Regions from separate parts of the Mesorhizobium silamurunense genome, predicted to be linked through region 2. Evidence: riboswitches for the same ligand, from Rfam matches in the RefSeq annotation. Region 2 holds a riboswitch; the other holds the start of a gene.
What was found. Region 2 has a riboswitch for S-adenosylmethionine ahead of AU465_RS17595 (O-succinylhomoserine sulfhydrylase). Riboswitches for the same ligand answer to the same signal wherever they lie in the genome.
Positions count from the first base shown of each region.

Region 1: linked by a shared signal. The riboswitch ahead of metX (homoserine O-acetyltransferase MetX) and the one ahead of AU465_RS17595 (O-succinylhomoserine sulfhydrylase) in region 2 are both predicted to bind S-adenosylmethionine.

Region 1 covers NZ_LPVS01000070.1:69,591-85,258, reverse strand. Annotated here, with positions in the region: gene AU465_RS19700 (class I SAM-dependent methyltransferase) at 1-529, shown strand, start outside; gene AU465_RS19695 (ABC transporter ATP-binding protein/permease) at 637-2,460, shown strand; gene AU465_RS19690 (DUF1194 domain-containing protein) at 2,513-3,310, shown strand; gene AU465_RS19685 (glycosyltransferase family 2 protein) at 3,526-4,461, opposite strand; gene AU465_RS19680 (glycosyltransferase family 2 protein) at 4,664-5,653, opposite strand; gene AU465_RS19675 (Stf0 family sulfotransferase) at 5,772-6,596, opposite strand; gene metW (methionine biosynthesis protein MetW) at 6,545-7,159, opposite strand; gene metX (homoserine O-acetyltransferase MetX) at 7,156-8,325, opposite strand; SAM riboswitch at 8,418-8,495, opposite strand; gene hisC (histidinol-phosphate transaminase) at 8,647-9,750, shown strand; gene AU465_RS19655 (prephenate/arogenate dehydrogenase family protein) at 9,757-10,695, shown strand; gene AU465_RS19650 (sugar kinase) at 10,707-11,633, opposite strand; gene AU465_RS19645 (DUF2125 domain-containing protein) at 11,641-12,639, opposite strand; gene AU465_RS19640 (gamma-glutamylcyclotransferase) at 12,764-13,306, shown strand; gene AU465_RS19635 (aldo/keto reductase) at 13,558-14,505, shown strand; gene AU465_RS19630 (LysE family translocator) at 14,653-15,222, shown strand; gene AU465_RS19625 (lysophospholipid acyltransferase family protein) at 15,229-15,668, opposite strand, start outside.
Region 2 covers NZ_LPVS01000061.1:155,112-170,779, forward strand. Annotated here, with positions in the region: gene arfA (arabinosylfuranosidase ArfA) at 266-1,774, opposite strand; gene AU465_RS17595 (O-succinylhomoserine sulfhydrylase) at 1,961-3,148, opposite strand; SAM riboswitch at 3,205-3,282, opposite strand; gene AU465_RS17600 (2'-deoxycytidine 5'-triphosphate deaminase) at 3,493-4,587, shown strand; gene araD1 (AraD1 family protein) at 4,627-5,616, opposite strand; gene mmsB (multiple monosaccharide ABC transporter permease) at 5,825-7,117, opposite strand; gene mmsA (multiple monosaccharide ABC transporter ATP-binding protein) at 7,104-8,648, opposite strand; gene chvE (multiple monosaccharide ABC transporter substrate-binding protein) at 8,838-9,908, opposite strand; gene AU465_RS17625 (LysR family transcriptional regulator) at 10,201-11,190, shown strand; gene AU465_RS17630 (protamine-2 (modular protein)) at 11,295-11,639, shown strand; tRNA gene AU465_RS17635 (tRNA-Gly) at 11,868-11,941, opposite strand; gene AU465_RS17640 (DUF6460 domain-containing protein) at 12,139-12,402, shown strand; gene AU465_RS17645 (histone deacetylase family protein) at 12,415-13,317, opposite strand; gene AU465_RS17650 (MATE family efflux transporter) at 13,441-14,778, shown strand; gene AU465_RS17655 (PLP-dependent cysteine synthase family protein) at 14,816-15,668, opposite strand, start outside.

The DNA.
Region 1 (15,668 bases), on a different contig from region 2:
CGACGAGGAATTGCCTCTGGTCGATTCCTGCATCGACCGCATGCTGCTGGTCCATTCGCTCGAACATGTCGAGAATCCACGCGAGACGCTGAACGAGATCTGGCGCGTGCTGTCGCCGGCGGGCAGAGTCGTCATCGTGGTGCCCAACCGGCGCGGCGTCTGGGCGCGCTTCGAGCACACGCCCTTCGGCAACGGCCGGCCGTTCTCGCGCGGCCAGCTCACCGAACTGCTGCGCGAGGCGAATTTCACGCCGGCCGCATGGTCGGACGCGCTCTTCTTCCCGCCGTCGCCACGGCGCTTCATAATGCAGTTCCACAACGTGCTGGAGCGGGCCGGCCGGCGGTTCTGGCCGATCTTCTCCGGCGTCATCGTCGTCGAGGCGCAGAAGCGCCTCTACCAGGGTGTGCCTGTCGCGCAGCGCGCCTCGCGCCGCGTCTTCGTGCCGGTCTTCTCGCCGCAGGGCGCGACACGGCTTGGCCGGCAAACTTCCGATATAATACCCCGGACCAGGCGAGTGACGCGTTCGTGATCGGGGCCGAGCCTTGCGCCGCAAGGCAATCATCACCCTATCTCAGGGACGGGTTCGGGGCGCGGCTTCGACGCTGATGACCATTCCCGAAAGCAGGGATCTCACATATGGACTACCAAGCGGATGACAAGCCCGGCGCCGGACAGGCGGCGTTCTCGGTCGAGTCGAGCAGCCTCTCCGACCAATTGGCGGCGATCAGGCTGGCGCTGAAGACGTCGCCGGTGCGCAGGCAGCTCCTGTGGGCCTCGATCGGCATTGTCGGCGTCATCGTCGCGACCTCGATCGGGCAGGTCCTGCTCAACCGCTGGAACCAGCCCTTCTACGACGCCCTGGCGCGGCGAGACCTGCCGGGTTTCCTGCACCAGTTGATGGTATTTGCCGCAATCGCCGGCAGCCTCCTGGTGCTCAATGTCGGCCAGACCTGGCTCAACCAGACGATCCGGCTGAAGTTGCGCGAGGCGCTGACGCTCGACCTCATCGATGAATGGATGCGGCCGGCGCGCGCCTTCCGGCTCACCCATGCGGGCGCCATCGGCGTCAACCCCGACCAGCGCATGCAGCAGGACGCCGGGCATCTCTCCGACCTGTCGACCGATCTCGGCGTCGGCCTGTTGCAATCCTTCATCCTGCTTGTGTCCTTCATCGGCGTGCTGTGGGAGCTATCTTCCGGCTTCGTCTTCGATGTCGGCGGCCATTCGCTGGCAATACCCGGCTACATGGTCTGGGCGGCGATCCTGTATGCCGGCATCGCCTCCTGGCTGAGCTGGCTGGTGGGCCGGCCGCTGATCCGGTTCAACAGCGATCGCTACACGCGCGAGGCGGTGCTGCGCTCCTCCATGGTCCGCGTCAACGAGAATGTCGATGCCATCGCGCTCGCCCATGGCGAGGCGGACGCCAGGCGGCAGCTGGAGTTCGATCTCGGCAGCGTGCTCGGCGCCATGCGACGCATCTACGGCGCCCAGATCAACCTGTCCTGGGTCACCGATGCCTATGGCTGGATCACCGTGGTGGCGCCGATCCTGGTCGCGGCACCGGTCTATTTCGCGGGCGATATCAGCTTCGGCGGATTGATGATGGCGGTCGGCGCCTTCAACCAAGTGAATTCCTCGCTTCGCTGGTTCATCAACAATATCGGCGCCATCGCCGATTGGCGGGCAACGCTGATGCGCGTCGCCGACTTCCGCATCGCGCTCGGCGAAACGGACATCCTGCACGCCAAGGAAAAGCGCATCGAGTTCATTGAAAACGCGAATGGCAAGCTGACATTCGACAAGCTCGAGGTCGCCTCGCCCGATGGCTGCACGAGGCTTGCCGAGACGGATGTCGAGATAAAGGCCGGCGAGCGCGTCATGATCACCGGCGATCCGCGCGCCGGCAAGACGCTGTTCTTCCGCGCCATTGCCGGCCTCTGGCCGTGGGGAGGCGGCCGCATCGGCATGCCGGCAGGCGAGAGGCCGTTCTTCGTGCCGCGCACGCCCTATTTCCCGCTCGGCACGCTGCGCGACGTGCTCAACCATGCCGAAGGCGCCGGGGTCGACGACGCCGAGATTTCCGCGGTGCTCGGCGAAGTCGGCCTGGAGCGCCTGTCGTCCCAGCTCGACCGCCCGGCGCGCTGGGAGCATGAACTGGCCGACGACGAGCAGCGGCTGCTCGCCTTTGCCCGGCTGGTGCTGAGGAAGCCGAAATGGGTGATCATCGACGAAGCGTTGGATACATTCGACGGCGCCACGCTGCGGCGCGTGCTGGCGATGCTGCAGGCCAGGCTGCCGGACGCCGCCATCCTCAATATCGGGCGCGGCCTGCACAACAACCAGTTCTTCCCGCGCGCGCTCACCATCGTCAAGGACAGCGGCCGATCGGCGCTCAAGCCCGCCCGCCTTCGCGCCGACGCGATCGAACCGCCACCAACTGCAGCGCGCGCCAGGAAATAGCTTTATTTCGCCGCGTTCGCCGGGAAGAATCCCGGCGTGGTGGGAGCCTGCCATGCTCAAGCTGCTCAGCCTGCTTGCATGCCTTGCCTGCGCCGAGGTAGCGCCAATGCCTGCAATCGACAGCACTGCCATCGATGTCGAACTGGTGCTGGCCGTCGACATCTCGCAATCGATGGACGAAGGGGAGTTCGCTCTGCAGCGCGCCGGCTATGTCGAGGCGCTGCGCCATCCAAACTTCATCAGCGCGGTGCGCTCGGGCCCGAGGGGCCGCATCGCGCTCGCCTATTTCGAATGGGCGGGCGTCGTGCGCGACGACGGCGTGATCGCCTGGCAGGTCATCGACGGCGCGGACAGCGCCAACGCCTTCGCCGACAAGATCGCGGGCCGTCCGTTCCGGAGCTTTCGCGGCACCTCGATTTCCGGCGCTCTCGGCTTCGGCGCCGGGCTTCTGGAGAAAAACGGTTTTTCGGCGTCGCGCCGGGTCATCGACATATCGGGAGACGGGCCCAACAATGCCGGGCTGCCTGTCGCCCTGACCCGCGATGCGGCTTTGGCCAAGGGCATTGTGATCAACGGCCTGCCGATCCTGATCAGTCCGTCGCCGAGCATCAGCCGTCTCGACCGCTACTATGCCGATTGCGTCACCGGCGGCCCAGGTTCGTTCGTGCTACCGATCTACGCGGCGTCCGAATTCTCGACCGCGATCCGCCGCAAGCTGATCCAGGAAGTGAGCGGCGTCGGTGATGCCGAAAGCATCCGCGTCGATGCGGAGGCGCCGACCGACTGCCTGCTTGGCGAGCGGCTGCGGCAGCGGTTTTCCGATCCGTATTTTCCGGAGTTGGACAGGTGAGCCGGAGCGGCCAGGCGCTCCAATTTTTGTTTTTCGCAATTCCGGACGGAAGGCTACCGGCGAAGTCGCCGAGCCTAACCGCTGCGCTTTTCCTGGAACTGCTCTAAAGCGTATCGCGCTGAAACGGATTCAGGCGACACGCTTTAAGTCTTTGTTTTGATGCATGTCGTTCTCCCAAAACCGCTGCGCACTTTTGGGCGACTGCATTGGCGCCCTTAGGCCGCCCGGGCGCCGTATTTGGCGCGGAACTCGTCATAGCAATCGCGGCGCCAGCGCCGGCCGACGACATAGCCGCGCAGCAGTTCGGCTGGCGAGTAACCGAGCGCCTTGGACGACCGGTTGGCGAGATAGCCCGAAAATGCCTGCGGCAGCCTGCCCTTCAGGATGTCGGCTATGATCTGGCGTGCGATCATATAGGGCGGCACGTCGGGATAGCGGTCGGCGATGTAAGGGTGCTTGTCGATCAGGTTGGCATAGGCCTCGACATAACCGTCGCGTCGGCCGGAAATCGAATTTTCCGAATTGTACTTCTTCCAGTCGATATCATCCGACAGCAAGGCGCCGCTACGGTTGGCAAAACGCAGCAGCAGCTCGCGGTCCTGCATGCGCGTGATGTCGCTGTCGAAGCCGCCGATCGCAAGCAGCGATTCGTGCCGGGCGGTGATCGCCGAGCCGGCGATGAAGATCGTCTGCGAGACCAGGGCGCGCTGCAGCGTGCTTTTGTCGAGCAAGGCCTGGCGGTTGATGCATTTGGTGCTGCGGTTGCCTTTCACCGAGATGAAGGAACTGATCAGCACTTCGAGCGAAGGGTTTTTGTCGAAATGCGACAGCGTCCGGTCCAGGCGGTCGGGCAGATAGACATCGTCCGAATCAAGGAAGGTCACGATCGGCGCCCGCGCGCGCTCGATGCCCGCGTTGCGCGCGGCATTGGCGCCGCGCCATTTCGCGCCGACATAGATCAGTCGGGGATCGCGAATTTCGGCGAGCGCCAGGGCCGTTCCGTCGGTCGAACCGTCGTCGACGACGATGTGCTCGAAGCGGGTAAGTGTCTGGGCAAGAACGCTTTCCACCGCGCGCACAACCTGGCTGCGCCGGTTGTGCGTCGGCGTGATCACGGTGATCAGCGGAGCTGTGTCGGAAGCGGGCGGCATCTAACTTTCATTATCGGGCGGATAAGCGATGACCGGATGGATCTCGCACCTGCCCTTCCATGTCCGCCCCCCGCATGGATTCGATGAAACGCTACAGAAAAGAGTGATCTATGTCACCTAAAGCGTCGCGTCGGAACCAAGTTCAAACCGTATTCCTCAAAATCATGCGGTTTGAAAGCAACACTTTGCGGGCGATTTGTCCTTAACTGTGGCCCACATAGTCCGGCACGATCTCGATCTCGTCGCGAACGAGGCCGGCTGCGAGGCTGAAATGGCCGAAAAATGCCAGAGTGTAAAAGGCCAGGCCGACCGCCAGTGAAAACGGAATCTGCCAGATCGGCATGCCTGTTTGCGGCGCATGACCAATCACGCGTCGTGTCGTGCGCCACGACATCGTCCCCCAGCGTGTGAACGATTTGACGATACGCTGGGCGCGGGTGGGGGAATGGAGCTCGACGAATTTTCGGTCGGCATCCCTGCCGGTCACCAGCGCCCGCCAATAGAAGAACCGCCAGCCGCGCGGCGAGTAGTGATAGACGCGCGCATCGACATTGACGATCTCATGGCCCTCGCGCCAAAGCAGGTGCATCAGCAGCGTGCAGGAAACCTTGAAGCCGTTATGTGCCGGGAACGGATGGCTGGCAATCCAGTCGCGTTGGAAGGCAATGTTGTTGGCATTGATCGCACGTTTCGAAGCGAACCTTTCGTCCCCCCGGGCCATCGGGAAGAACCAGATCAAAGCAAAGGTTCGCGAGAAAAAATCGTCGTAGGAAAGATAGGTATGCCCGTTTACGCAGAGGGTTTCCGGGTGTTGGAAGGGCTTCAGCAGAGTTGAGAGCCAATCCCGCTCGGGGACGGTGTCGGAATCCAGGAAAACGACGATGTTTCCTTCGGTCAAGGGCACGCCATTGTTCTTGAGGTCGTAATACCGACCGCCGGAGCAGGCGGCGAATGTCAGTTCGGCGACTTGCATCAGTTGAGGCGATTCAGCTTCGATGCTCGCTTGCAGCAAATCGGCGTCCGAATCAGGCCCGCTATGCGACACGACAACTTTCGGCCTTGCAAAACCAGTTGCAGAAACGGCAGCAATTTCACGCGCCAGGGCCTTCAGGCCCACGCCGATCTCGTCCCAGTCAATGGATTTGGCATTCTCCATCTCCACGACGATCGAATAGGTTGGATGTTCAGCCATAGAGTTAACCACCACCAGCTTATCGGGATAGTCGCTATAGCCCTGAGCGTATGCTGTCAAACGATCAAAGGCGCCATTCTATTTGCGAGTTTCCGCTTCGATTGCGGTTCACCGATTGCTAGTTCTTCAAGAAGCCACGGATATAGTTTTTTCCGTGCCGGAAGCTCGATGAGTCGGTATATTCAGACAGGAAACGCTTTCTCCATTCGTCGTTGATCGCGTCGCGCTGGATTTCGAGACCTGACTCGAGGTTCGTTCCCCAGACGGGCTCTACACCTGCCAGCTGCGCGATCTTCTTGAGGCTTCCAACCGGATCTTGCTGAACTTGCTCATAGGTCAACGCAAGAAAAGGCAGTCCGTTTTTCGCGAACCAAGCATCCCAAGCCAAATTCTCCATCAAAATCTTCTCAAGCGACTCTGCAATCGCTCTGCTGTCGTAGCGCGGCGGTGCATGACTGGCTTCAGTGGAGCGGAATCTGCGGGTTTGCCGCGCGCGTGCCCAGGAGATCGCTTGGCCCAGCAGATCGCTGCGCGTCAAGCGCACATAGCGCGGGTTCGGAAGACTAGCCGGCAGGTTCACCTTCTTGGCCACTTGAGCGAACTGGCTCGCAAAGAGCTTAATCGCGTAGACTCCAGAAGAGGACCGTCCCTCCGTCAACGCACGAAGAAGCTGGGCGCTCGGTTCGCGCGGGTAGCCGGGCAGCTCAAGCAGCCGGCGACCGCCAAACCATTCCAGTGGATTGCCCAACCCGGCCGAAGCCATCAGTCCTGCAAGATGATTGCTGCCGCTGCGCGGTGAGGTGCAGACGAGGATTCCCGCCCGTATCTCCGACAGAATGTCCGGAGGGATTTTAACGGCCGGCGGCGACCGACGAAAAAGATGCATCCCGATCATCGCTTCAGCAAAAACACCGCCTGCTGGCCGAAGAAATTCCAGAACCACCAGGGCATGGACAGGCCGATCTTCTGGCCGTTGGCGTCGAGCGCGGTCGCCTTCTCGACCGTCGCGCCGAGCTCCTCGCACAAATTGACGAAGTCGCGGATGGTGCAGAAGTGGATGTTCGGCGTGTCGTACCAGGAATAGGGCAGGTCCTTGGTGACCGGCATCCTGCCCTTGATCAGCAGCGAGAAGCGCACGCGCCAATGGCCGAAATTGGGAAAGGAGACGATGGCGCGGTTGCCGATCCGAAGCAGCTCGTCGAGCACCAGCTTGGGATTGCGGGTCGCCTGCAGGGTCTGCGACAGCACGACGAAGTCGAACCCCTTGTCGGGATAGAATTCGAGATCCTTGTCGGCGTCGCCCTGGACGACGGAAAGGCCGCGCGCCACGCATTCGTTGACGCCGCGCTGCGACAGCTCCAGCCCGCGGCCGTCGACCTGCTTGGCCTCCTGTAGGAGTTCCAGCAGCAGGCCGTCGCCAGAGCCGACATCGAGCACGCGCGAATGGGCCGGGATGAGACCGGCGACGACCTCGAGATCGACGCGTTGGGCACGATTGACGCTCATAGGCTGAGCCCCCTGGCGCGGGCGGCCGAGGCGATGAAGCCGTTGATGGCCGCGAACAGTTCCGGCTCGTCGAGCAGGAAAGCGTCGTGGCCGCGATCGGTCTCGATCTCGACGAAGGAGACGGAGGCGCCGGCGGCGTTCAGTGCATGCACGATCGAGCGGCTTTCCTCGGTCGGGAACAGCCAGTCTGATGTGAAGGACACCAGGCAAAACCGCGTCTTCGTGCCGGCGAAGGCGTCGGCCAGCCGTCCGCCATGGTCGGCGGCAAGGTCGAAATAGTCCATCGCGCGCGTCAGATAGAGGTAGGAGTTGGCGTCGAAGCGGTCGACGAAGGTCATGCCCTGGTGACGCAAATAGCTTTCGATCTGGAAATCGGCGTCGAAACCGAAGGTGAGCGCCTCGCGGTCCTGCAGGTTGCGGCCGAACTTGCGGTGAAGAGCCGCCTCCGACAAATAGGTGATGTGGGCGGCCATGCGCGCTACGGCGAGCCCCTTTTCCGGACGCCTGCCGAAATCGAGATATTTGCCGCCGTGCCAGTCCGGATCGGCCATGACGGCCTGCCGCCCGACCTCGTGGAAGGCGATGTTCTGCGAGGAATGGCGGGCGCCGGTGGCGATCGGCAGCACCGAGAAGACGCGCTCCGAATGGCTGGCGGCCCATTCCAGCACCTGCATGCCGCCCATCGAGCCGCCGAGCACGCAAAACAGCTTCTCGATGCCGAAATGGTCGACCAGCATCAGCTGCGCGCGCACCATGTCGCGGATGGTGATGATCGGCAGGTCAAGGCCGTAGGGCCTGCCTGTCGCCGGATTGGTCGAGGCTGGCCCGGTGGAGCCGAGGCAGCCGCCGATGACGTTGGCGCAAATGACGAAAAAGCGGCTGGTGTCGATGATCTTGCCAGGGCCGATCAGCACCTCCCACCAGCCCGGCTTGCCGGTCACGGGATTGGCGTTGGCGACATGCTGGTCGCCGGTCAGCGCGTGACAGACGAGGATGGCGTTGGAGCGGGCGTCGTTAAGGGTGCCGTAGGTCTGGTAAGCGACCTGGAATGGCGACAGCACCGTGCCCGCATCGAGCCTCAGCGGCTTGTCGGGCCCGAACTGCAACACCGGGCTCGACGGCCGGTCGGCCTCGTTGTTGGTCCTTGCAGCGCGCTGAGCGGCCATTGCGTTCCCCATCCAGTCCGTATCGATCTCGCCGATGCGGTGTCCGGCCGGCAGCGGACAACAAAAAACCGGCTTGCCCTCGCAAAGCCGGTTACAGGTTGCAAACGGCCCTTTAGCGAATTGTTTAACGTGGCTGCAAGCCGACCGGCCAAATCACCACGGGAAGTCCGGCTGCTCTTCTAGGACCAGCGCCGCGCTTCGTCAACGGGCAGCAACTTGAGATCGGCATCTCGGCGCGAGCGCCGGCACTCGACATTCCGGGCCATGGCCTGTATTTCCGCAGCGGCCTCCGGACGGACGCCTTCTCGACGGATTTGTGACATGAAGCAGGATCAGCCACGTCCGACGCCCCGCGCGGGCATCATGGACATCGAGGCCTACGTGCCTGGAAAAAGCACGGCGCCGGCCGGCGTGACGAAGGTCTACAAACTGTCGTCGAACGAGAATCCGCTCGGGCCTTCGCCGAAGGCGATCGAGGCGGCGCGTGAAGTGGCGGCGAAGCTCGACGTCTATCCCGACGGCTCCGCCCGCCGGCTGCGCGAGGCGATCGCCGACGTGCATGGCCTCAACGCGGCAAACATCATCTGCTCCAACGGCTCCGACGAGATTCTTGGGTTGCTCGCGCAGACCTATCTCGCGCCGGGGGATGAAGCCGTGTTCACCGAACACGCCTTCATGGTCTACAAAATCTACATTCAGGCCGCCGGCGCCAAACCGGTGGCGGTCAAGGAAACCGACGAGCGCGCCGACATCGATGCGATCCTCGCCGCGGTCACCCCGGCGACGCGGATCGTCTTCCTTGCCAATCCCAACAATCCGACCGGCACTTACGTGCCTTTCCAGGAAGTGCGCCGGCTGCATGCCGGATTGCCGAAGAACGTGCTCCTGGTGCTCGACGCGGCCTATGCCGAATATGTGCGGCGCAACGACTATGAAGCCGGCATCGAGCTGGCCGGCAGTTCCGAAAACGTGGTCATGACACGCACCTTCTCCAAGCTCGGCCTCGGCGGCGCGCGCATCGGCTGGATGTACGGACCTGCGCATATCGTCGATGCGATCAACCGGGTGCGCGGCCCCTTCAACGTCAATGCGACTGCGATCGAGGCCGGCATCGCGGCCATCCGCGATCGCGCCCATGTCGAGCGCAGCGTGGCGCATAACGAGAAATGGCTGACCTGGGTCAGCGAGCAGGTGACCCTGCTCGGGCTGCGCGTCACGCCCAGCGTCGGCAATTTCGTGCTGATCCATTTTCCCGACGACAAGAGGCATTCGGCGGCGGCTGCGGACGACTATCTCGGCGCACGCGGCTATATCCTGCGCCGCGTCACCGGCTACGGCTTCCCCAACGCGCTGCGCATGAGCATCGGCACCGAAGAGGCCAATCGCGGCGTCGTCGAAGCGCTGACGAGTTTCCTGAAAAGCTAGAGCACCATGACATCACCGATGTTCGAAAGAATAGCGCTGGTCGGCATCGGCCTGATCGGCTCGTCGCTCGCCCGCGTCATCCACCGCGAGCGGCTTGCCCGCCATATTGCCATCGCGACTCGCAGCCAATCGACGCTCAAGCGCGCCGAGGAGCTTAATCTCGGTGATTCCTACACGACCGATGCCGGGGAAGCGGTGCGCGATGCGGATCTCGTCATCGTCTCGGTTCCGGTCGGTTCGTCCGGCGAGGTCGCCGCCGAGATCGCGCCGGCGCTGAAGAAAGGCGCCATCCTGACCGATGTCGGCTCGACCAAGGCCTCCGTCATCGCACAGATGCAGCCGCATGTGCCCGACGGCGTGCACTTCATCCCCGGTCATCCGCTGGCGGGCACCGAAAAATCCGGGCCGGATGCCGGCTTCGCCGACCTCTTCGACAATCGCTGGTGCATCTTCACGCCGCTGCCGGGCACCGATCTTGAGGCGCTGGAGAAGCTGTCCGAATTCTGGCGGCGCTGCGGCTCGAACATCGACACGATGGACCCGCAGCATCACGACATGACTTTGGCCATCGTTTCGCATCTGCCTCATATCATCGCCTACAACATCGTCGGCACCGCCGATGATCTGGAATCGGTGACCAAGACGGAAGTCATCAAATATTCCGCTTCCGGTTTTCGCGACTTCACCCGCCTGGCGGCGTCCGACCCGACCATGTGGCGGGATGTGTGCCTGCACAACAAGGATGCGATCCTGGAAATGCTGGCGCGCTTCTCGGAGGATCTGGCCTCGCTGCAGCGGGCGATCCGCTGGGGCGACGGCGAAAAGCTGTTCGACCTCTTCACCCGCACGCGCGCCATCCGCCGCTCGATCATCGAGGCCGGCCAGGACATCGACGTGCCGGATTTCGGCCGCCAGGCGGTCGAACATCCAGCTTCCAAGACCTGAGCATTCTCAGCCTATAATGACGGCCAGTAGGCCGCCATCATGGCCTGTGTCTCGGCCCTGTCCGGCGCGCCGAGCCGGCCGCCGAAGCGCAGGCATTTGAGCGCGGCGGCGGCGCTGGCAAAGCGCAGCGCCTGCTCGGGCGGCATGGCTTCGGCAAGGCCGACGGCAAAGGCGCCGTGGAAGACGTCGCCGGCGGCGAGCGTATCGACCGCCTTGACCTTCGGCGCCTCGACATGGCGAACGCGGCCGGTTCCCCGGTCATGCCACCAGGTGCCGGCAGCGCCGCCCGTCACCGCGACAAAGGCGTCGGTGCGCGAGGCGAGATCGGCGCAGGCGCTTTCCGGATCGAGCGCGTGGCCACAGACGATCCGCGCCGCCGGCTCCGATGCGACGATATGCGAGGCCAGCGGTAAGAGCCTCTCCAGCACCTCGACCGGCGCAGTGTCGGCGTCGAGGATCGCCGGAAGGTCGGCGTCCCGCGCGGCGGTCAAGGCGAGCGCTGCTGCGCCCGGCCAGCGCACATCCACCAGCACGGCGTCGAAGGCGGAAAGATCGGCAAGCGGCAGGGAGTCGGGGTCAGCTTGCGCCTTGCGATCGTAGAAGGGAACGATGACGCGCTCGCCATGGGCGTCCACCAGGATTGCGGCCAGCGCCGAGCGCGCGCCGGCAACGCGCCGGATCAGGCTGCAGTCGACCCCTTCCGCTTCTATCTCGGCGATCAGCCTGTCGCCGACCGCGTCGTCTCCGGCGCTCGCCCAAAGCGACACGTCGGCGCCGAGACGATGTGCGGCGCATGCGGCGCTCGTCGCCATGCCCGAGGCGATCTGGACACCGTCGGCGGCAATGAACTTGCCCTGATGCGTGGGGAGCGTCTCGACACGCAGGATCGTGTCGAGCGTGAAGGCGCCGACACTGAGCAGTTTGACGGGTCTTGGCATCGTCGGCCTACTCTACCGGCTTGATCTTGCCGAGCGGGATGAAGCCGAGCGAAGCCTTGCCTTTGACGATCTTGAGGGGCATGGACGGCTCGCTGCCGAGCATGGCAATGCCGGCAAAACCCTGCTCGATTTCATTTTTGTGCTCGGGGATGGCGCCGGCGAGGATGGCCGCCACCGCCTTGGGATCCTTGAGCTTGATCTTCAGGTTGGCATCGATCAGGCCGTCCGCGTCGACCGAGACCGGTCCGGACACGGTGACGCGCGCCGTTCCCGACGACAGGTCGAGCCTGGCAATGTCGATCGCCTGGCCGCGCAGGCTTTTCGGCGGCGCCGCAATCAGCGCGACGCCGTTCTTCACTGTCGCTTCGCCGGCGCCGTCGAGTTCCGGCAGCGCACGCCCGCCGATCGCGTCGGCGTCGATCTTCAGATCGCCAAAGCTGCCGGTATAGACGATGTCCTGGCCGTTCGGCTGCAACTGGCCAGCCGCCTGGCCGGCGCTGAACAGCTGCACGGGATCGGTGTCGTCGGCCGGATCGGTCTGTCCGGACAGGCCCTCTGCCTGCAGCGAAATCAGCCTCGGAAGCGGCCATGACAGTTTGACCGCAGCGTGCAGTTGGTCCCAGTCGAGCCACAGCGGCGGCATGCCTGGCGCGACAGTCCGCAACGGACCGCGCAGGTCCGCCACGGGCGACAAGGGCTGGGTGAACCGAGCGACGGCGTTAAAATCGCCGGTCGATGCCGCGACATTCCGGGCATCGTCCTGATAGGCCAGGCTGTCGCAGGCGACAGCGAAGCTCAGCGGATAACCGCTGACCGTGAGGTTGGCGCAGTCGGCCTTGATGCCTTTGCCTCCAAGCTCGACCACCGCCCGCTCCGCCTCGGTCTTGACCCGGCCGGCGAGATAGAACCATCCGCCGCTGTAGAGCGCGAACAGCACCAGGATGAACGCGGCAAGCCAGAACAGCCGGCGGCGAGGTTTGCGCGATCGCTCGTCACTTGACGTCATGCTGCGGCTCTCGTTAACCCCTCATGCGGCGAGCGGGCTGTTAATCTCACGCACAACAAGCGGGGACGGAAGAAACACCTTATCGGTGAGATGTCGTCACTCGAATGCGATCAGGCTTGGCGATATGGGCGATTTTTGGGTTTTTGGCTATGGGTCGCTGATCTGGCGGCCGGGATTCGCACATGTCGAGACGCGGCGCGCCCGTCTTTACGGCTATCGCCGGTCGCTTTGCGTCTATTCCTTCGTGCATCGCGGCACACGCGAGAGGCCGGGCCTGGTGCTGGGACTCGACCGCGGCGGCTCCTGCATTGGACTCGCCTTTCGCGTGCCCGGCGATTTGCGGAACGAAGTGCTTTCCTATCTGCGCGAACGCGAGCTGGTGACCAGCGTCTATCTCGAACGCAGCCTCGACGTCCGGCTCGATGGGAACGGCGCGGCGGGGACAGGCGGCGGAACGGTCGAAGCGGTCGCCTACATCGTCGACCGCGCGCATGAGCAATATGCCGGCGGGCTCGACGCCAACCATGCGGCAAAAGTCGTGCGCGGCGCGGTGGGTCAGTCGGGCAGGAACGAGGACTATGTCTTGAGCACGGTGGAGCATCTGAAAGCGCTCGGCATCCGCGACCACTGGCTGGAAGAGGTGGGGCGGCGGGTAACGCCTTCGTGAAGGGCATTTCCGGCGAAAACGAGATCGCCTCCAATGCTCTATCTCTTTGTTTTTACGCAATCCCGGACGCAAAGCTACGGCGAACCCGCCGAGCCTGACTCCTGCGCACTTTTGCTGGAATTGCTCTGGCCCGATCAAAAAGCAAAACCATGCCTTTGACCTCAGCAAGGCACGAACTAGCTTAACGGCAATCCATCCTTTGGGCCATCCTTTGGGCGTCGAGGCCCATCCCAGCATCACGGAGAGCAATCTTGCAGAAACGCCGTCTCGGTCGCACCGACCTTTCCATCGCGCCGCTGGTCCTGGGAGGCAACGTCTTCGGCTGGACCGCCAACGAGAAGACCTCGTTCGACCTGCTCGACCGGTTTGCCGAGGCCGGCTTCAACGCCGTCGACACGGCGGACGCCTATTCGCGCTGGGCGCCGGGCAACAAGGGCGGCGAATCCGAAACCATCATCGGCAACTGGATGAAGAGCCGCGGCAACCGGGACAGCGTCGTCGTCATCACCAAGGTCGGCTCCGACATGGGCCAGGGAAAAAAAGACCTCTCCGCGGCCTATATCGAAAAGGCGGTCGATCAATCGTTGAAGCGGTTGCAGACCGACGTCATCGACCTTTATCTGTCGCATTGGCCGGACCCGGCCACGCCGTACGAGGAAACGCTCGGCGCCTATCAGCGCCTGCTCGAGAAGGGCAAGATCCGCTATCCAGGCTGCTCCAATCTCGATGCCGGACAATTGCGCGCGGCCCTCGACGTTGCCAGCCTGCGGAGCCTGCCGCGTTATGAGGTTCTGCAGCCTGAATACAATTTGTACGACCGTTCTTCGCTGGATGGCCCGCTGCTCGATCTCTGCAAGGGGGAGGATCTCGGCGTCATCACCTATTTCAGCCTCGCCAAGGGATTCCTGAGCGGTAAATACCGCAGCAAGGCCGATTTCGGCCAGAGCGAGCGCGGCGAAGACGTGGCTGAGTATCTCAACGAGCGGGGCATGCGTATCCTGTCCGCGCTCGATGCCGCGGCAGTGCGCCATTCGGCCAAGCAGGCGGAAGTGGCGCTCGCCTGGATCATGGCGCGGCCGGGCATCACCGCGCCGATCGCCAGTGCCACGACGCCCGCCCAGATGGACAGCCTGATCCGCGCGGCTTCGATCAAGCTTTCCGCCGACGATATGGCCGCGCTGGACCGCGCCAGCGCCTGACAGAATCGGTCGCGCAAGGCCGCGCACGATCGTCCAAGACCTTTGCGGGAGCCTCACGATAATCCTTGCCGCATCACGGCAGGAATTGGGGTTCACCATGGCCGGAGAGGTTCTGTCCGAGGTGCAGCCCTGGCAGCAATTGCTGGCTTGACTATCGCAGCGACCGTCGTCATGGGCAGCCCCGGTCCGGCGACGATCAGCGTGACGGCTATCGGCGCGACCTTCGGTTTGCGCCATTCGCTGCGCTACACCTCAGGCGTCGTGCTTGGGACGGTCGCCGTGCTCCTGGTGGTGGCCGACGGCGTCTTCGGTATGCTCGCCTCGGTGCCGGCGCTGGCGCCATTGCTGACGGTCGCTTCGGCCATCTACATCCTCTACCTGGCCTTCAGGATAGCGACGGCGCCGCCTCTTGCCGAAGCCGGAAAACAGGCGGCACGTCCCACTTTTCTCGGCGGCTTCATGCTCGCTGTCGCCAACCCGAAAGCCTATGTGGCGATCGGTGCCGTATTCGCCGGCGCTTCGGCGCAGCGCGATGTGCTCGGCCTACCCGCCAGGCTGCTGGTGCTGGCAGCGATGATCGTCGTTATCCACGTCTTGTGGCTTCTCGCAGGAACCGTTTTCGCGCGGCTCTTACGCAATCCGATGGCGTCGCGAATCATCAACCTGATTTTCGCGGCGACGCTGGTGCTGACCACCGCGCTCGCGGCACTGCCGTAAGCAGGATCAAGTCTTCGTCATTGCAACAGCGCCAAGCTCCGCCAGCCGCTTCACCGCCGTCGGCGGCATGGGCGGCGGGTTCGGCGCGCGCGCGGCTTCGACGAGCAGCTCGTCGCAGGCGGCTTCCGTCTCGCCGATCAGGCGCTGCATGAATTCCTCCTTGTCGAGCCCGGGCGGGATCGGCGGCAGGAAGCGGGCCTTGATGGTGCCGGGGAAACGCATGAACTTGCGGCGCGGCCAGTAGAGGCCGGCGACATGGGCGACCGGCACCACGGGAACGCCGAGCTGAGTATAGAGCTCGACGATGCCGTATTTGTAGGAGGGCTCGGCGCCCGGCGGGCGACGCGTGCCTTCGGGATAGATGATGAGCTGGCGGGGATTGCGCGCCATCTCCTGCCTGGTCGCGGCGACGACCGCCTTCAGCGCCTTGGAGCGGCTGCCGCGGT
Region 2 (15,668 bases):
AGCGCTCGAATTCCTCCAGACTGTTTGGCAGCAGCAACCGATCCTGCGTGCCGTGCCCACTGCTGTTGCATCAAGACCGGCAGGGCGGAGTCCGGACGCTCCTCACGCCCGCTACTCCTTCACGGCATGGCACAACAAACGTGGATCGAGATTCTGTCTAGTTCCCTTACCTCAACGATACCTTTGGCTTGTAGGGCGGTCAACCAATCTTATGGTATGTATCATATTCTATGGTACATACGTGCGGGCTCTCCTACCCAAGGTCTCAGACGCTCACGCGCACCAGGTGATAGGATCTCGGCGGCAAACTACCCTTGACTCTGCCGTCAGCGATCGAAATCCCGTCGCCGATGCGGGGAGACACGTGGTCCGGCTTGGCGGCCGTGTTCGTGGCCTTGAGGTCAGGATGGGCAATCAACACGTGCTCGGCTATGCCCGTCGGCGCGAAGCCGGCCATATCGATGTCGATAGCCAAAGCCTCGTCCGGGTGGCGGTTGACCATGAAGAATGCCACGGTCCCGCCATCCCGGCTCCGCACTGCGGCAACGTCGAGATAGGGAACATCATCCGCCACCTTGGCATCGTAGGTCGGCACGTCCACGGCCACGTTCAAGGCGTCGCCGCGGCCATAGAGGGAGGCGTAGTAGTAGGGATAGTAGATGGTCTGCTTCCAGGCCGGCCCGCCGGTTTGCGTCATGATGGGCGCGATCACGTTCACGAGCTGCGCGATGCAAGCGATCCTCACACGATCCGACCGGCGGATGAATGTGTTGAGCGCGCAGCCGACAAGCAGGACGTCCTCGAAATTGTAGGCGTCCTCCAATAAGCTGGGCGCCTTGGCCCAATTGACCCCGTCGCCGTCGCTGACACCTTTCTTTCGGGTGTGATACCAGACGTTCCACTCGTCGAAGGAGATGTAGACGTTGTGCTTGGAGCGCTTCTTCGCCTTCACGTAGTCGATCACGCCGCCGATTGTCTGGATGTAGCGGTCGACCGTAACGGACTTGGCGAGGAAGTTCAGGTAGTCATCGTCCCAGTTGTCCCAGTATTGATGCAGCGAGATGTAGTCTACATTCTCGTAGGCGAGATCGAGGACCTCGGCTTCCCAGGCGGGGTAGGTGGGCATGTTATGGTTGGAGGAGCCGCAGGCGACGAGCTCGAGGGTCGGGTCGAAGACCTTCATGGCGCGACCGACCTCGTTTGCCACGCGACCATATTCATGGGCCGTGCGATGGTTCATTTGCCACGGCCCGTCCATTTCGTTGCCGAGGCACCAGACCCGAACATTGTGTGGTTCGGCTGAGCCATTCTTCCTGCGCAGGTCGCTCCAGTAGCTGCCACCCGGATGGTTGCAGTATTCGAGCATGGCGAGCGCCTCGGTGAACCCTTTCGAGCCCAGATTGACCGCAAGCATGGGCTCGGTCCCGGCCTTGCGGCACCAACGAATGAACTCATCCGTCCCTACCTCGTTGGTTTCGGTCGTCTTCCAGGCGTAGTCGAGCCGTACGGGCCGCTCATTCTTCGGTCCGATCCCGTCCAGCCAGTCGTAGTTGGAAACGAAATTACCGCCGGGGTAGCGAACCAGCGGCGCGTTCAGGCCACGCACCAGTTCCAGCACATCGCCACGGACCCCGTCCTCGTCGGCGGTCTCGTGGCCCGGCTCGTAGATGCCGCCATAGATGGCGCGTCCAAGATGCTCCAGAAAGGCGCTGTAGATGCGATCGTCGATGGTCCCGATCTTGAAATCCCGGTGGACCGCTATACGCGCCTTCATGTCCGTCGCCTACCCTTTATATCATTTAAGTTGATATGTACCAGGGCATTTGAACATCGGCTGCGAACAGTGTCAACCGCAGCTTGAGGCGACTTTGGCGCTTGGAGGTGCGTTCGGTCAGGGCTGTCGAAACGCTGCCCGCAGCATTGTCGCGTCAAACCGGAGAAGTTGCCGGTCTGAGCGCAGCTATCTGGCGGCCTTCAGCGCCTGTTCGATGTCGGCTAGCAGGTCGTCGGCGTCCTCAAGCCCCACAGAAAGACGCAGCGTGCCTGGCCCGATGCCGAGCTCGGCACGCGCCTCGTCGCTCAGGTTCTTGTGCGTCGTCGTCGCCGGGTGCGTGATCAGGCTCTTGGCGTCGCCTAGATTGTTGGAGATCAGCACGATGTCGAGCGCGTTCTGGAAGGCGAAGGCCGCCTGCTTGCCGCCCTTGACGTCGAGGCAGATCAGCGTCGAGCCGCCCGACATCTGCTTCCTGACGACATCCGCCTGCGGATGGTCGGCACGGCCCGGATAGATGACGCGGGCGATCTCCGGGCGTCCGGCCAGGAAGTCCGCGATCTTGCCGGCGCTCTCGGTCTGCTGGCGCACGCGCAGCGGCAGCGTCTCTAGGCCCTTGAGCAGCGTCCAGGCGTTGAAGGGCGACAGGCTCGGGCCGGTGTGGCGGAAATAGTCGTGCAGGTTCTCGTCGATCCACTTCTTGTCCGACAGGATGACGCCGCCGAGGCAGCGGCCCTGTCCGTCGATATGCTTGGTCGCCGAATAGACCACGATATGGGCGCCGAGCTGCAAGGGCTTCTGCTGCAGCGGCGTGGCGAACACATTGTCGACGATCACGCGCGCGCCGATCGTGTTGGCGAGCGCGGCGACGGCGGCGATGTCGACCACTTCCAGCGTCGGGTTGGTCGGGCTTTCCAGGAAGAACAGCTTGGTGTTCGGCCTGACCGCTTTTTCCCAGTTGGCGATGTCGGTGCCGTCGACCAGCGTCGCCTCGATGCCGTAGCGCGGCGCCAGCGTCTCGACCACCCAGCGGCAGGAGCCGAACAGCGCCCGCGCCGCGACGATATGGTCGCCGGCCTTGACGCTGCAGAGCAGCGCGGCGCTGACCGCGGCCATGCCGGAAGCGGTGGCGCGGGCGTCTTCCGCGCCTTCCAGCGCGCACATGCGCTTCTCGAACATGTCGACCGTCGGGTTGGCGTAGCGCGAATAGATGAAGCCCGGCTCCTCGCCCTTGAAACGGGCCTCCGCCGCTTGCGCCGTTTCGTAAACATAGCCTTGGGTGAGATACATTGCCTCGGCGGTCTCGCCGAAGCCGGAACGCAGTGTTCCGCTATGCACGAGTGCCGTCTGAGCCTTCCAGTTGCGCGTCTTGGTCATCGCCCTACTTCCAAACACAAAAAAACCGGCCGCGATGTCGCAACCGGTCCCATACGGCCTTGCGGCCAGCGGTCCTTTAGCGACTTGTTTAACGTGGCTGCAAGCCGACCGGCCAAATCACCACGGGATAACGACCCTTTAGACCTCGCCCGCGCTTGCGTCAATTGCCGGCTTGATTAAGAGGTTTGTACCAGGCAGGAGCCTGCGACTATGCGTTTGCCCGGCCTTAGAGCAATTCCAGGAAAAGTGTGAAACGGTTTTCCGTCCGGAATTGCGTCAAAACAAAAAGGTAGAGCGGTTCGCCGTTTCCGTGAAACGGTGAATTGCTCTAGCGGAGCCAGACCTTGCGGCAGACAGGCATTCTTCCCGATCAGGACATCGCGGCGCTGTTCGAGGCGGGCGCGCTGAAATCGCCGCGCGCGCTCGACACCAACCAGATCCAGCCGGCCAGCCTCGATCTGAGACTGGGCGACACGGCCTTCCGCGTGCGCGCCTCCTTCCTGCCCGGCCCCGATCACCTTGTGGCCGATAAGCTCGAACGGCTGAAGCTGCACGAGATCAGCCTTACCGAAGGCGCGGTGCTGGAGACGGGCTGCGTCTACATCGTGCCGCTGCTCGAAAGCCTGGCGCTGCCGGCGGAAGTCTCGGCCTCGGCCAACCCGAAGAGTTCGACCGGGCGGCTGGACATCTTCACGCGTGTCATGACCGACCGCGGCCACGAGTTCGACAAGATCGCCGCCGGCTATCGTGGCCCGCTCTACCTCGAGGTCAGCCCGCGCACCTTCCCGATCATCGTGCGTGCCGGCTCGCGGTTGTCGCAGATACGCTTCCGCACCGGCAACGCGCTGCTGTCGGAGCGCGAATTGCGCGACCTCCATCGCGCCGAGATGCTGGTCGCCACCGAGCCCCCCAACATCTCCGGCGGCGGCATAGCGCTCTCCATCGATCTCGACGGCGACAAGGACGGTCTTGTCGGCTATCGCGGCAAGCACCACACCGGCCTCGTCGACGTCGACAAGCGCGCCGCGCAGGATGTCGTCGACTTCTGGGAGCCGCTCTACAAGAGCGGCGCCGGCGAACTGGTGCTCGACCCGGACGAGTTCTACATCCTGGTCTCTCGCGAAGCCGTGCACGTGCCGCCGCTCTATGCCGCCGAGATGACGCCCTTCGACCCGCTGGTCGGCGAGTTCCGCGTCCACTATGCCGGCTTCTTCGATCCAGGCTTCGGCCACTCCGCCGCCGGCGGCAGCGGCAGCCGCGCGGTGCTCGAGGTGCGCAGCCACGAGGTGCCATTCATCCTCGACCACGGCCAGATCGTCGGGCGCCTGGTCTACGAGCATATGCTCAAGCGCCCTCAGGCGCTCTACGGCAGCGATCTCGGCTCCAACTATCAGGCGCAGGGACTGAAGCTCTCCAAGCATTTCCGCGCCGCGCGCTGAGGTCGAAGCTGCCGATCTCCCCCGGGGGAGATCACCCCCTCACAGCGCCTTCACCGCCACCTTCACCGGCTTTTCGATCTCCAGCGGGTTGCGCAGCGGCAGGCCGAAATCCTTCGCCTCGATCTCGAAGGTATCGCCTTCTTCGGTCCTGACGCCGTCGGCGAAGGAGAGTGTGGCGGTGCCGAACATGTGCACATGCACGTCGCCGGGCTGGCGGAACGCCGAATATTTGAAATGGTGATGCTCGAGATTGGCAATGGTGTGCGACATGTTCGCTTCGCCCGACAGGAACGGCTTTTCCCAAAGCACCTTGCCGTCGCGATAAATCCGCGATGAGCCCCTGATGTCGGCGGGCAGGTCGCCGATCAGGATCTCCGGCCCGAACGAGGCGTTGCGCAGCTTGGAGTGGGCGAGGAACAGATAGTTCACCCGTTCGGTCACGTGGTCGGAGAATTCGTTGGACAGCGTAAAGCCGACACGGAACGGCGCGCCGTCGTCGCCGATGACATAGATGCCGGCGATCTCCGGCTCCTCGCCGGCGTCCTGCGCGAAGGCTGGCGACATAAGTGCTGCACCCGGCGCCACCGCCATGGTGCCGTTGCCCTTGTAGAACCATTCCGGCTGCACGCCGATCTGGCCCTTCGCCGGCTTGCCGCCTTCCAGCCCCATGCGGAACATCTTCATGGAATCGGTGAGCTGCTCTTCGCCGTCGCTGAGCTTCTTGTGCATGGAATCGCGCGTCGCCGCAGAGCCGAGATGCGTCAATCCCGTGCCGGTAAGGTGCAGATGCGCCGGGTCCGGATGGTTGATCGGCGACACCAGCCGCCCCTTCTTGTAGGCGGCATCGAGATCGACCGTCTCGCCATAGCCCTTGCGCTCGATCAGGGCTTCGAGGCCGGTGCCGGTGCGGGCCGCCTCCATCGCCAGCGAATAGACGCTGCGCGCGCCGTTGATGATCCGGGTCTTGCCGCCGCTGCGGGCAACGACGCGGATCGTCTCGGCGTCGTCGAGGATCTGGGAAATCAGCATGATGAAACCCTCTCTCTTTTGCCTTGGCCCGGCTGCCGATGGCAAACCCTGACCGGCGCGGCCCGGAACCGATCCGTGCCACGGTTGAAACTCTTGCTCCGGATTGCGCTCGCGAGCCTGGTCCTTCCGGGACTTCTTCGCGCCAACGGGTTGCCGGCAGCTCCGCGATCTAGAACCCGTATGCCTCCTTAGTCCTTGCCTCCGGCCGTTAAGCCTTGTTCTTGTTGTAGACGTCGAAGATCACGGCACCGAGCAGCACCAGGCCCTTGACCACCTGCTGCCAGTCGACATTGACGCCCATGATCGACATGCCGTTGTTCATGACGCCCATGATGAAGCCGCCGACCACGGCGCCGATGACCTGCCCGACGCCGCCCATCGCCGAAGCGCCGCCGATGAAGACGGCGGCGATCACGTCGAGCTCGCTGCCGAGACCGGCCGCCGGCACCGCCTGGCCGAGGCGGGCCGCGATGATCAGGCCGCCGAGCGCCGACAGCACGCCCATGTTGATGAAGACGAGCAGCGTCAGCCTTTCGGTGTTGATGCCCGACAGCTGCGCCGCCTTGGCGTTGCCGCCCATCGCATAGATACGGCGGCCGATGGTCATGCGCTTGGTGACGAAGACGAACAGCGAGATCAGCACGCCCATCACCAGAAGCACCACCGGCAGGCCGCGGTAGCTGGCGAACTGGAACACTAGGAACAGGGCCAGCGCGCTGCCGACCAGCGTCTTGATGACGAACAGGGGGAAAGGCTCGGCCTCATAGCCATGGCGCTCGCGCTTGCGGCGTGCCCTCAGGCCGAAATAGGCATAGGCGAGCACCGCCACCACGCCCAGCACCACCGTCGTCATGTGCAGCGTGAGGCCGCTGCCGACGATGGTCTTGCCGGCGGCATTCACCGTCGGCGGGATCAGCGTCAGCGGGCCGATGACGTCCGGGATGAAGCCGGAGCTCAACGCCTTGAAGCTGTCGGGAAGCGGACCCACCGAGGAGCCGCCGCCAAGCAGCGCCTGGCAGATGCCGCGGAAGATCAGCATGCCCGCCAGCGTCACGATGAAGCTCGGTATCCGGTGATAGGCGATCCAGTAGCCTTGCGCCGCGCCGATGAGCGCGCCGACGATCAGGCAGACGATGGAGACGACCAGCGGATTGCTGAATATCCCGAGCGGCCAGATGACCATCATCATCGCGGCAAGAGCGCCGATGAAGCCGGCGACGGACCCCACGCTGAGATCGATGTAGCCTGCAACGATCACCAGCAGCATGCCAAGCGCCATCACGATGATGAACGAGTTCTGCTGCACCAGGTTGCTGAGGTTGACCGGTTTGAACAACGTTCCCGACGTGGTGTACTGGAAGAACAGCATGATGACGATCAGCGCGATGATCAGACCGTATTCGCGCAGGTTGGTCGTCAAGGCCGAGACGGCGACGCGCGGACCCTGCTTGACGTCCTCGGCGATGCCGCTCTGCGGCGCGGGAGCGCTATCTGTGCTCATGATGCTTTTTTCCTTCTCCCCGAACGATGGCGCGCATGATTTTTTCCTGGCTGGCGTCGCTTGCCGCCATTTCGCCGACGATACGCCCTTCGTTCATGACATAGATACGGTCGGTGATGCCGAGCAGCTCCGGCATTTCCGACGAGATGACGATGATCGCCTTACCCTCGGCGGCGAGGCGGGCGATGATCGTATAGATTTCGTACTTGGCGCCGACGTCAATGCCGCGCGTCGGTTCGTCGAGGATCAAGACTTCCGGATCGGCGAACAGCCATTTCGACAGCACCACCTTCTGCTGGTTGCCGCCCGAAAGATTGCCGGTCAGCTGATAGACGCTGGAGGCGCGGATGTTGGTCTTCTTGCGATAGTCGTTGGCGACGCTCATCTCGCGCATGTCGTCGATGACGCCGCGGCTGGAGACGCCTCCCAGATTGGCCAGCGTCACATTGTGCTTGATGTGGTCGATGAGGTTGAGGCCGTAGGTCTTGCGGTCCTCGGTGACATAGGCAATGCCGCTCGCCACCGCCTTGCTTACCGATGAGAGGTCGATCGGCTTGCCGCGGAGCAAAACCTCGCCGGTGATGTGCCGGCCGTAGGAGCGGCCGAACAGGCTCATCGCGAATTCGGTGCGGCCGGCGCCCATCAGCCCGGCGATGCCGACCACCTCGCCCTTGCGCACATTGAGGCTGATGTTCTTGATGACCTGCCGCTCGGCATGGATCGGATGGTACACCGACCAATCCTTGACCTCGAAGATGACGTCGCCGATCCGCGGCTCGCGCGGCGGATAGCGGTCGTCGAGCGAGCGGCCGACCATCGAGGTGATGATGCGGTCCTCGCTGATGTCCTTCCTGGGCAGGGTCTCGATGGTGCGCCCGTCGCGGATCACCGTCACCTTGTCGGCAACGCGGTTCACCTCGTTGAGCTTGTGCGAGATCAGGATCGAGGTCATGCCCTGGCGCTTGAACTCGAGCAGGAGATCGAGCAGCGCCTGGCTGTCCTTTTCGCTGAGCGAGGCGGTCGGCTCGTCGAGGATTAGGAGCTTGACTTCCTTGCTCAGCGCCTTGGCGATCTCGACCAGCTGCTGCTTGCCGACGCCGATATTGGTGATCAGCGTCTTGGGGTCTTCCTTCAAGCCGACTTTGTCGAGCAGCGCCTTGGTGCGCTTCTCGTTGGCGTTCCAGTCGATGACGCCGTAGGCAGCGTGCTCGTTGCCGAGGAAGATGTTTTCCGCGATCGACAGCATCGGCACCAGGGCAAGTTCCTGGTGAATGATGACGATGCCGATATGCTCGCTGTCGTGGATGCCCTTGAAGTGGCATTCCTGGCCGCGAAAGACGATTTCGCCTTCATAGGTGCCGGACGGATAGACGCCCGACAGCACCTTCATGAGCGTCGATTTGCCGGCGCCGTTCTCGCCGACGACGGCGTGGATTTCGCCTTCCTCGACGCTGAGGTTGACGTTCGACAGCGCCTTGACGCCGGGAAACGTCTTGGTGATGTCGCGCATCTCCAAAATCGTCGAGGTCATCAGGAATTCCGCTCCCTGGCGCATGCCTTCCATTTCCGGAAAGTGTCATGCGCGAAATCAACATACTGCAGTCTTGCCCGCGCAGCGTCGGCGCATGGGCGCTGCAGAGGCCGGCAAAAACAATACCGGGCTCGCTTCTGAACGAAAAGGGGCCCTGCGTCGCGCAGGACCCCTTCCTTTGAGGCAAGATTACTTCAGCTCGTCGGCCTTGATGTAGCCGGAGTCGACGACCTGCGCCTGGTAGTTCGACTTGTCGACCTCATGCGGCGTCAAGAGGATCGAGGGAACGACCTTGACGTCGTTGTTGTAGGTCTTGTCGTCGAGGCCGTCGGGCTTGCCGCCGGAGAGCACCTTGTCGACCAGCTGCACGGTGGCCTTGGCCAATTCGCGAGTGTCCTTGAACACGGTCGAATACTGCTCGCCCGAGATGATCAGCTTGACCGAGGCGGTCTCGGCGTCCTGGCCGGTCACGATCGGCCAGGGCTGAGCGTCCGTGCCGTAACCGACGGCGCGCAGTGAGGCGGTGATGCCGCGCGACAGGCCGTCATAGGGCGACAGAACGCCATCGACGCGGCTGCCGTCCGAATAGTTGGCCGAGAGCAGGTTGTCCATGCGCGCCTGGGCGGTGGCGGCCAGCCAGCGCAGCGTGCCGACCTTGTCCATGCCCATCTGGCCGGACTTGATCTTGATCGAGCCGTCGTCGATCAGCGGCTGCAGGACCGACATCGCGCCGTTGTAGAAGAAGAAGGCGTTGTTATCGTCCGGCGAGCCGCCGAACAATTCGACGTTCCACGGCTTGGTGTTCGCGAAGCGCTCCTTGAGGCCCTTGACCAGGGAATTCGCCTGGATGACGCCGACGCCGAAATTATCGAAGGTGGTGTAGTAGTCAACGTTCGGGGTCTTCTTGATCAGGCGGTCATAGGCGACGGTGACGACGCCGGCATCGTTGGCCTTCTGCAGCGCATCGGCCATGGTGGTGCCGTCGATCGAGGCGATGATCAGCGCCTTCGGGCCCTTGGTGATTTCGTTTTCCAGCTGGCTGAGCTGGTTCGGGATATCGTCCTGCGCATATTGCAGGTCGACCGTGTAGCCGAGCGCTTCGAGCTGGGACTTGACGGCGTCGCCGTCGTTGATCCAGCGCTGCGAGGTCTTGGTCGGCATCAGCACGCCGACGAGACCCTTGTCGGCTGCGTGCGCCGAATAGGTCGTGGCGGCAATGCCAAGGGCCGCGACAGCGGCCAGCGTCTTGATGATTTTCACATTACTCTCCCTGGTTGATGGACGCGACACCTCGGGGCTTCGCGGGCCGCGCAGTCGAGCAGAAGCGCAATCGCGCCTCTGTCGGCTTTATCGATCTCCGGTATCCTCCCAATCGGCCCCGCGACGCAGTTTCAATCGATACGATTTTGCTCGTTGCCGATCGTTGCGCCTCGGAACGCGCGAAGGGTGTGTTCCTTTGACATAACTGTCAAATGCGATCTTTGGTGGTTGCTATACCGAAACTGGTATGGTTTAGCGTGCGGCAGAGAACTGGCGGAGAGGCTCGGAAATCATGGCGGCGTTGCGCGATCCTGATGCGATTTCAGTAAGTTACGAGAAGCTCCCGGGCGACGGGGAAACACTCTTGCGCAGCGGTTTGAGCCTGCGCCATATGCGCATGATCGCCGCCCTCGACGATCACGGACGGGTGAGCGCCGCCGCCCAGGTGATGAACATCTCCCAGCCGGCCGCCTCGCGCATGATCGCCGAGATGGAAGCGGTGCTCGACGTGAAGTTGTGCGAGCGGCTGCCGCGCGGCGTAACCCTCACCCCTTACGGCCAGGCGCTCGCCAGGCGCGCCCGCTCGATCCTGCTCGAGATGCGCGAAGCCGACCGCGAGATTTCGGAGCTCAAGGCCGGCAAAGGCGGCTCGGTGTTCCTCGGCGCCGTGACCGCGCCGGCGATCGAGTTGGCCGTGCCGGCGATTCGCGAGATCCGCCGCATCTACCCGCGCATCGAGATCACGATGCAGGTGGAGACGTCGAATGTGCTTGCCCGCGAGCTGATCGCCTCCCGCCACGACTTCATCATCGCCCGCATTCCCGACGACCTCAATCCGCGGCTGTTCGAATCGCGTGTCATCGGCATCGAGAAGGCCTGCCTGATCGTGCGCCGCGGCCATCCGCTTGCCAGCGGCAGGATGGTCGGTCTGGAGGAGACGGCCGCCTATGACTGGGTCTTCCAGTCCGGCGGCTCGCCGCTGCGCCAGGCGATGGAAAGCAATTTCCTGAACCGCAACATCCCGCTTCCCGACCGCATCCTCAACACCTCTTCGCTGCTCTTGACGCTGGTGATGGTGGCGCAATCCGACGCCATCGCCCCCGTTTCGGTCCAGGTGGCCAAGTTCATCCAGAGCGCCGACGGGCTGGCGGGAGCGATCGACGTGGTGCAGACCGAATTCGACATCGAAGTCAGGCCTTACAGCCTGATTACGGTCAAGAACCGCGTGCTCTCGCCCGCCGCCAAGATGCTGCACGACTTCATTTTGCGTGAAGTGGGGTAATGGAACGAGAATGCTACTTGCACGTTCAAACCGAGCGGCGGCTCGCTGAGCCTGTTTCCGGGTGACGGACGAGTTGTCGATGCTCAACAGCTCGGGAGGTTTCGATGGAACGTCGGTTGTTTCTGACTGGAATGCTTGGCGTTGCGGGGGCAGCGGCACTTGCAGGCCTGGCCGGACCGGGCAAGGCGGTTGCCGGCGTCCCCAAAGGCAACGGAATTCTCGATGAATTGGATAAGCCGGATCCGGGCATCTACGAGGAGGATGAGCAGGCCGATCTGCTGCAGCCGGCTCAGTACTATTACCGCCGCCGTCGCTACTACCGCGATCGGTACTACCGCCGTCGTCGCCGCCGGCGGGTCTGGAGAAGGGTCTGCCGCCGCTACTGGCGCTATGGTCGGCGTCATGTCCGCTGCTGGCGCCGCCGTGTCTGGATCGGGTTCTGGCTCTAGGACGATAGCAACCACGCACCGGCGCCTGCCAGGGTGAATTGCAGACCGGGGTCTTGCATTGGTGTGCAAGACCCAAAGCTTTGCTTGCAAACCACCGACTTCACCATTGCGCATACCGCTTGGCCTGAGTGTCGAACCAGACCGGCTGGGAATCGGTCGCGTAGAACCCAATGTAAAACTGCGCAATGGCCGCTGGCGAAGTCTGGCTCAAACCCTTGCGTTGCAAGGTGGAGCGGGTAGCGGGAATCGAACCCGCGCGTTCAGCTTGGGAAGCTGACAGGCTACCATTACATCATACCCGCGCAGCAGCCTCGTTACCATGATGGCAGTGCCTCAAGCAATCGGCTCTCGTCGCGAACCTTGGATATGTTTCGACGCCCCGTCAGGTTCATACGCGCTATCTGGCCGACAATGGCGCGCCTGCTTGATGCCGAACAGCCGAGTGCGTATTTCTGAAGTCGCGCTGCCGAATCGGGGCAGCTCGAACCGGAGAACGGCCTTGTCCGCACTGACACGCTTCCTCGGCGATACGCCACTCAGGGTGCTCGTGAAGCTGCTGGTGGTTTCCTTCCTCGTCGGCCTCGTCATGCACGCCTTCGGCTGGAGCCCGATGGATGTGTTCTATGGCATCCGCCAGTTCTTCGTCGATTTGTGGAATCTCGGCTTCCACGCCATCGACCGCTTCCTGGGCTATATCCTGCTCGGTGCCGCGATCGTCGTGCCGGCCTTTATCCTGCTCAGGATCGCCAGTTACAGGAAGTAGCCTGTCGAGCCGTCAGGCATAGGCAGCTGCCGTTTCGAACAGGATGGCGTGGCGCGCGGCAAGTGCCGGCACGTCGGTCGAATAGCCGCCGCCGATGACGCCGCACAGCGGGATGCCGCGGGCGCGGAAATGGCTGATCACCGTCCTGTCGCGGGCGCGCAGGCCGTCATCGGTCAACGATAGCCGGCCGAGCCGGTCCTCGGCGTGGACATCGACGCCGGCATTGTAGAAGACGATGTCCCAGCGCCGTCTTGCGGAAAGCTCCGGAAGAATGGCGCGGAGCCGGTCGACATAGGCGGTATCGCCGGTGCCGTCGGGCAAGGCGATATCGAGATCGGAGGCGATCTTGCGCGCCGGATAGTTGCGCTCGCCATGCATGGAAAAGGTGAAGGCGCGGGGTTCGTCCTTCAGGATGTCCGCCGTGCCGTCGCCCTGATGGACATCGAGATCGACGACCAGGATGTTTTCGACGGCGCGCTCCGCAAGCAGCGCCAGCGACGCTACCGCCACGTCGTTGAAGGTGCAGAAGCCCGCGCCGTGCTCGCGCCTGGCGTGATGGCTGCCGCCGGCAGCGTTGCAGGCGATGCCGTGCTTCAGCGCCAGCCGCGCCGCCAGAACCGTACCTGCGGTGGCAAGCTGAGCCCTCAGCGACACGCGCTGGCCGACCGGAAAACCGATCTCGCGCTCGATCTTCGCTGGCACCTCGCAGGCCAGCACCTGGTCGACATAGTCGGCCGCATGCGCGAGCTTCAGCCATGCGGCCGGCGCCGGTCCCGGCATCGAAAGCGCCTCCGAAACGGCCAAGCCGCGGGCGCGCAAGGCCTCCATCAGCAACGGATATTTGCTCATCGGAAAGCGGTGGTTGACGGCGAAGCCGGCGTCGTAGTCGGGGTGGTGGACGATCTGCAAGGGCATGATGGGGCAGCCTGCGCCAGAGCTGGAATTCAGTTGGCCGCCACGGGTTGGCGATTGCGCGGCAGCGGCAAACTGGGGCACATCGGCTGTTCGATCAAGCCGCAACGAGCAAGGCAGCAATCCTTGGATAAGGGTGCGACCCAGATAAACGCCAGATCCTTCAACGTCAGCAACCGCTCGGTGCTGGCGATTGCCGTGCCGATGACGCTTGCCTATCTGACGACGCCACTGCTCGGCATCGTCGACACGGCGGTTGTCGGACAGTTCGGCGACGCGGCCCTGCTCGGCGGCCTGGCCGCAGGCGCGCTGGTGTTCGACGTCGTCTTCACCACATTCAACTTCCTGCGCTCCGGCACCACCGGCCTCGTCGCCCAGGCTTTCGGGCGCGGCGATCCGTTGGAGGAACAGGCCGTTCTCTGGCGGGCCGTGCTGATCGCGGTCGTCGCCGGCGTCGTGCTTGCCGCACTTGCCCCGCTCTTTGCCGTGGCCGGCCAGTGGTTCATGGGCGCCGAGCCGCGCGTCAGCGCGGCAATGTCGGTCTATATCCGCATCAGGCTGCTCGCCGCGCCCTTCTCGCTCACCAACTACGCCATATTGGGCTACGTGCTGGGGCGCGGCGAGGGCGGGCTCGGGCTGATGCTGCAGGCGGTGCTCAACGGCATCAACATCCTGCTCTGTTTCCTGCTCGGCCTCGAGCTCGGCTGGGGTGTCGCCGGCGTGGCCTCGGCGACCGTCACCGGTGAATTCCTGGCGATGCTGCTCGGCTTTGCCATCGTGCTCAGCCGCTTCCGCAAGCTGGAGCGGCCGTCGCGCCGGCGCATCCTCGACCTGCCGGCCTACCGGCGCATGCTGTCGCTCAACCGCGACATCATGATCCGCTCCTTCTCGCTGCTTGCCGCTTTCGCGCTGTTCACCAGGCAGGGCGCGCAGTTCGGCACGGTGACGCTCGCCGCCAACGCCGTGCTGATGAACTTCTTCCTCATCGCCGGCTACTTCCTCGACGGCTTTGCGACCGCCGCCGAGCAACTCGTCGGCCGCGCTATCGGCGCGCATGCGGCAACACCGTTCCGGCAGGCCGTGCGGCTGACGCTGATCTGGGGTTTCGGTCTCGCCGGCGTTGCGACGCTGGTGCTGCTGACGGCCGGCACCAGTCTGGTGGCGCTGGTGACGACCTCGGCGGATGTCCGCCAGGCCGCCGACGCCTACCTGCCGTGGGCCGCCTTCACGGCGCTGAGCGGCGTGCTCGCTTTCCAGATGGACGGCGTCTTCATCGGCGCCACCTGGTCGCGCGACATGCGCAACATGATGCTTGTGTCGTTCCTCGCCTTCAGCGGCGCGCTCATCACGCTGGCGCCCGCCTTCGGCAACAACGGCCTGTGGGCGGCGCTGCACGTCTTTCTGCTGGTGCGGGGTTTGAGCCTAGTTGCGGTGCTGCGGCTCAGGGTGCGAACGGCTTTTTAGCGCCTTCGTCGCGGGCAGGGCTGGCAGTGTTGATTCTTTAGCTCCAGAGGTCGGTCGACAGGTACTTCAGTCCGGAGTCGCAAATGACGACGGCTATCGTCTTGCCTGATTGATCGCCGTCTAGAAGTCGCAACGCCGCAGCCACATTCGCTCCGGAGGAGAAGCCGCCGAAGATGCCTTCGCTGCGCGCGAGCAGGCGCGTGGCCTGGCGTGCCTCATCGCCGGAAACCTGAAGATAACCATCGACGGGCACGTTGTTCAGGAACGCCAGGTCCGGCATGGCATAGCCGCCGCCTTGAATGGGATGTTCGGATTGGGTGATGGGCTCTCCCGCGAGGGCGGCGGCGCCCTTGGGCTCGACGATGAAGCACTTGATCAGGGGATTGCGTTCCTTGAGCGCCCTCGCTACCCCCGTATAGGTTCCGCCCGAGCCGACGAAGTCGACGAACGCGTCGACAGCGCCATGGCTGGCGTCCCAGATTTCCGGCCCGGTCCCGTGATAGTGCGCAAGCCAGTTCCCGTCGCGATGGAACTGATCGGCGCGAAACGCGCCTCGTTCCGCCGCCACCGCCTTGGCGGTCTGCTCGACGAGCGCCAAATCGCCACCCGATACCTGCCCCGGCACCGACCCCGGCAGTTGGTCCACGAGAATCACTTCCGCGCCGAGCGCCGTCATCATTCGCGCGCGCTCTTCAGAATTGCCTTTCGACATCACCGCGACGAAGGGGTAGCCCCTGACCGCACAGATGATCGCGAGGCCCGTGCCCATATTTCCGGAGGTAAGCTCGACCACCGTTTGTCCCGGTTTGATGGCGCCAGATCTTTCGGCTTCCTCGATTATTCCAAGCGCCGCGCGATCCTTCTTCGAAAAGCCCGGGTTGAGATATTCC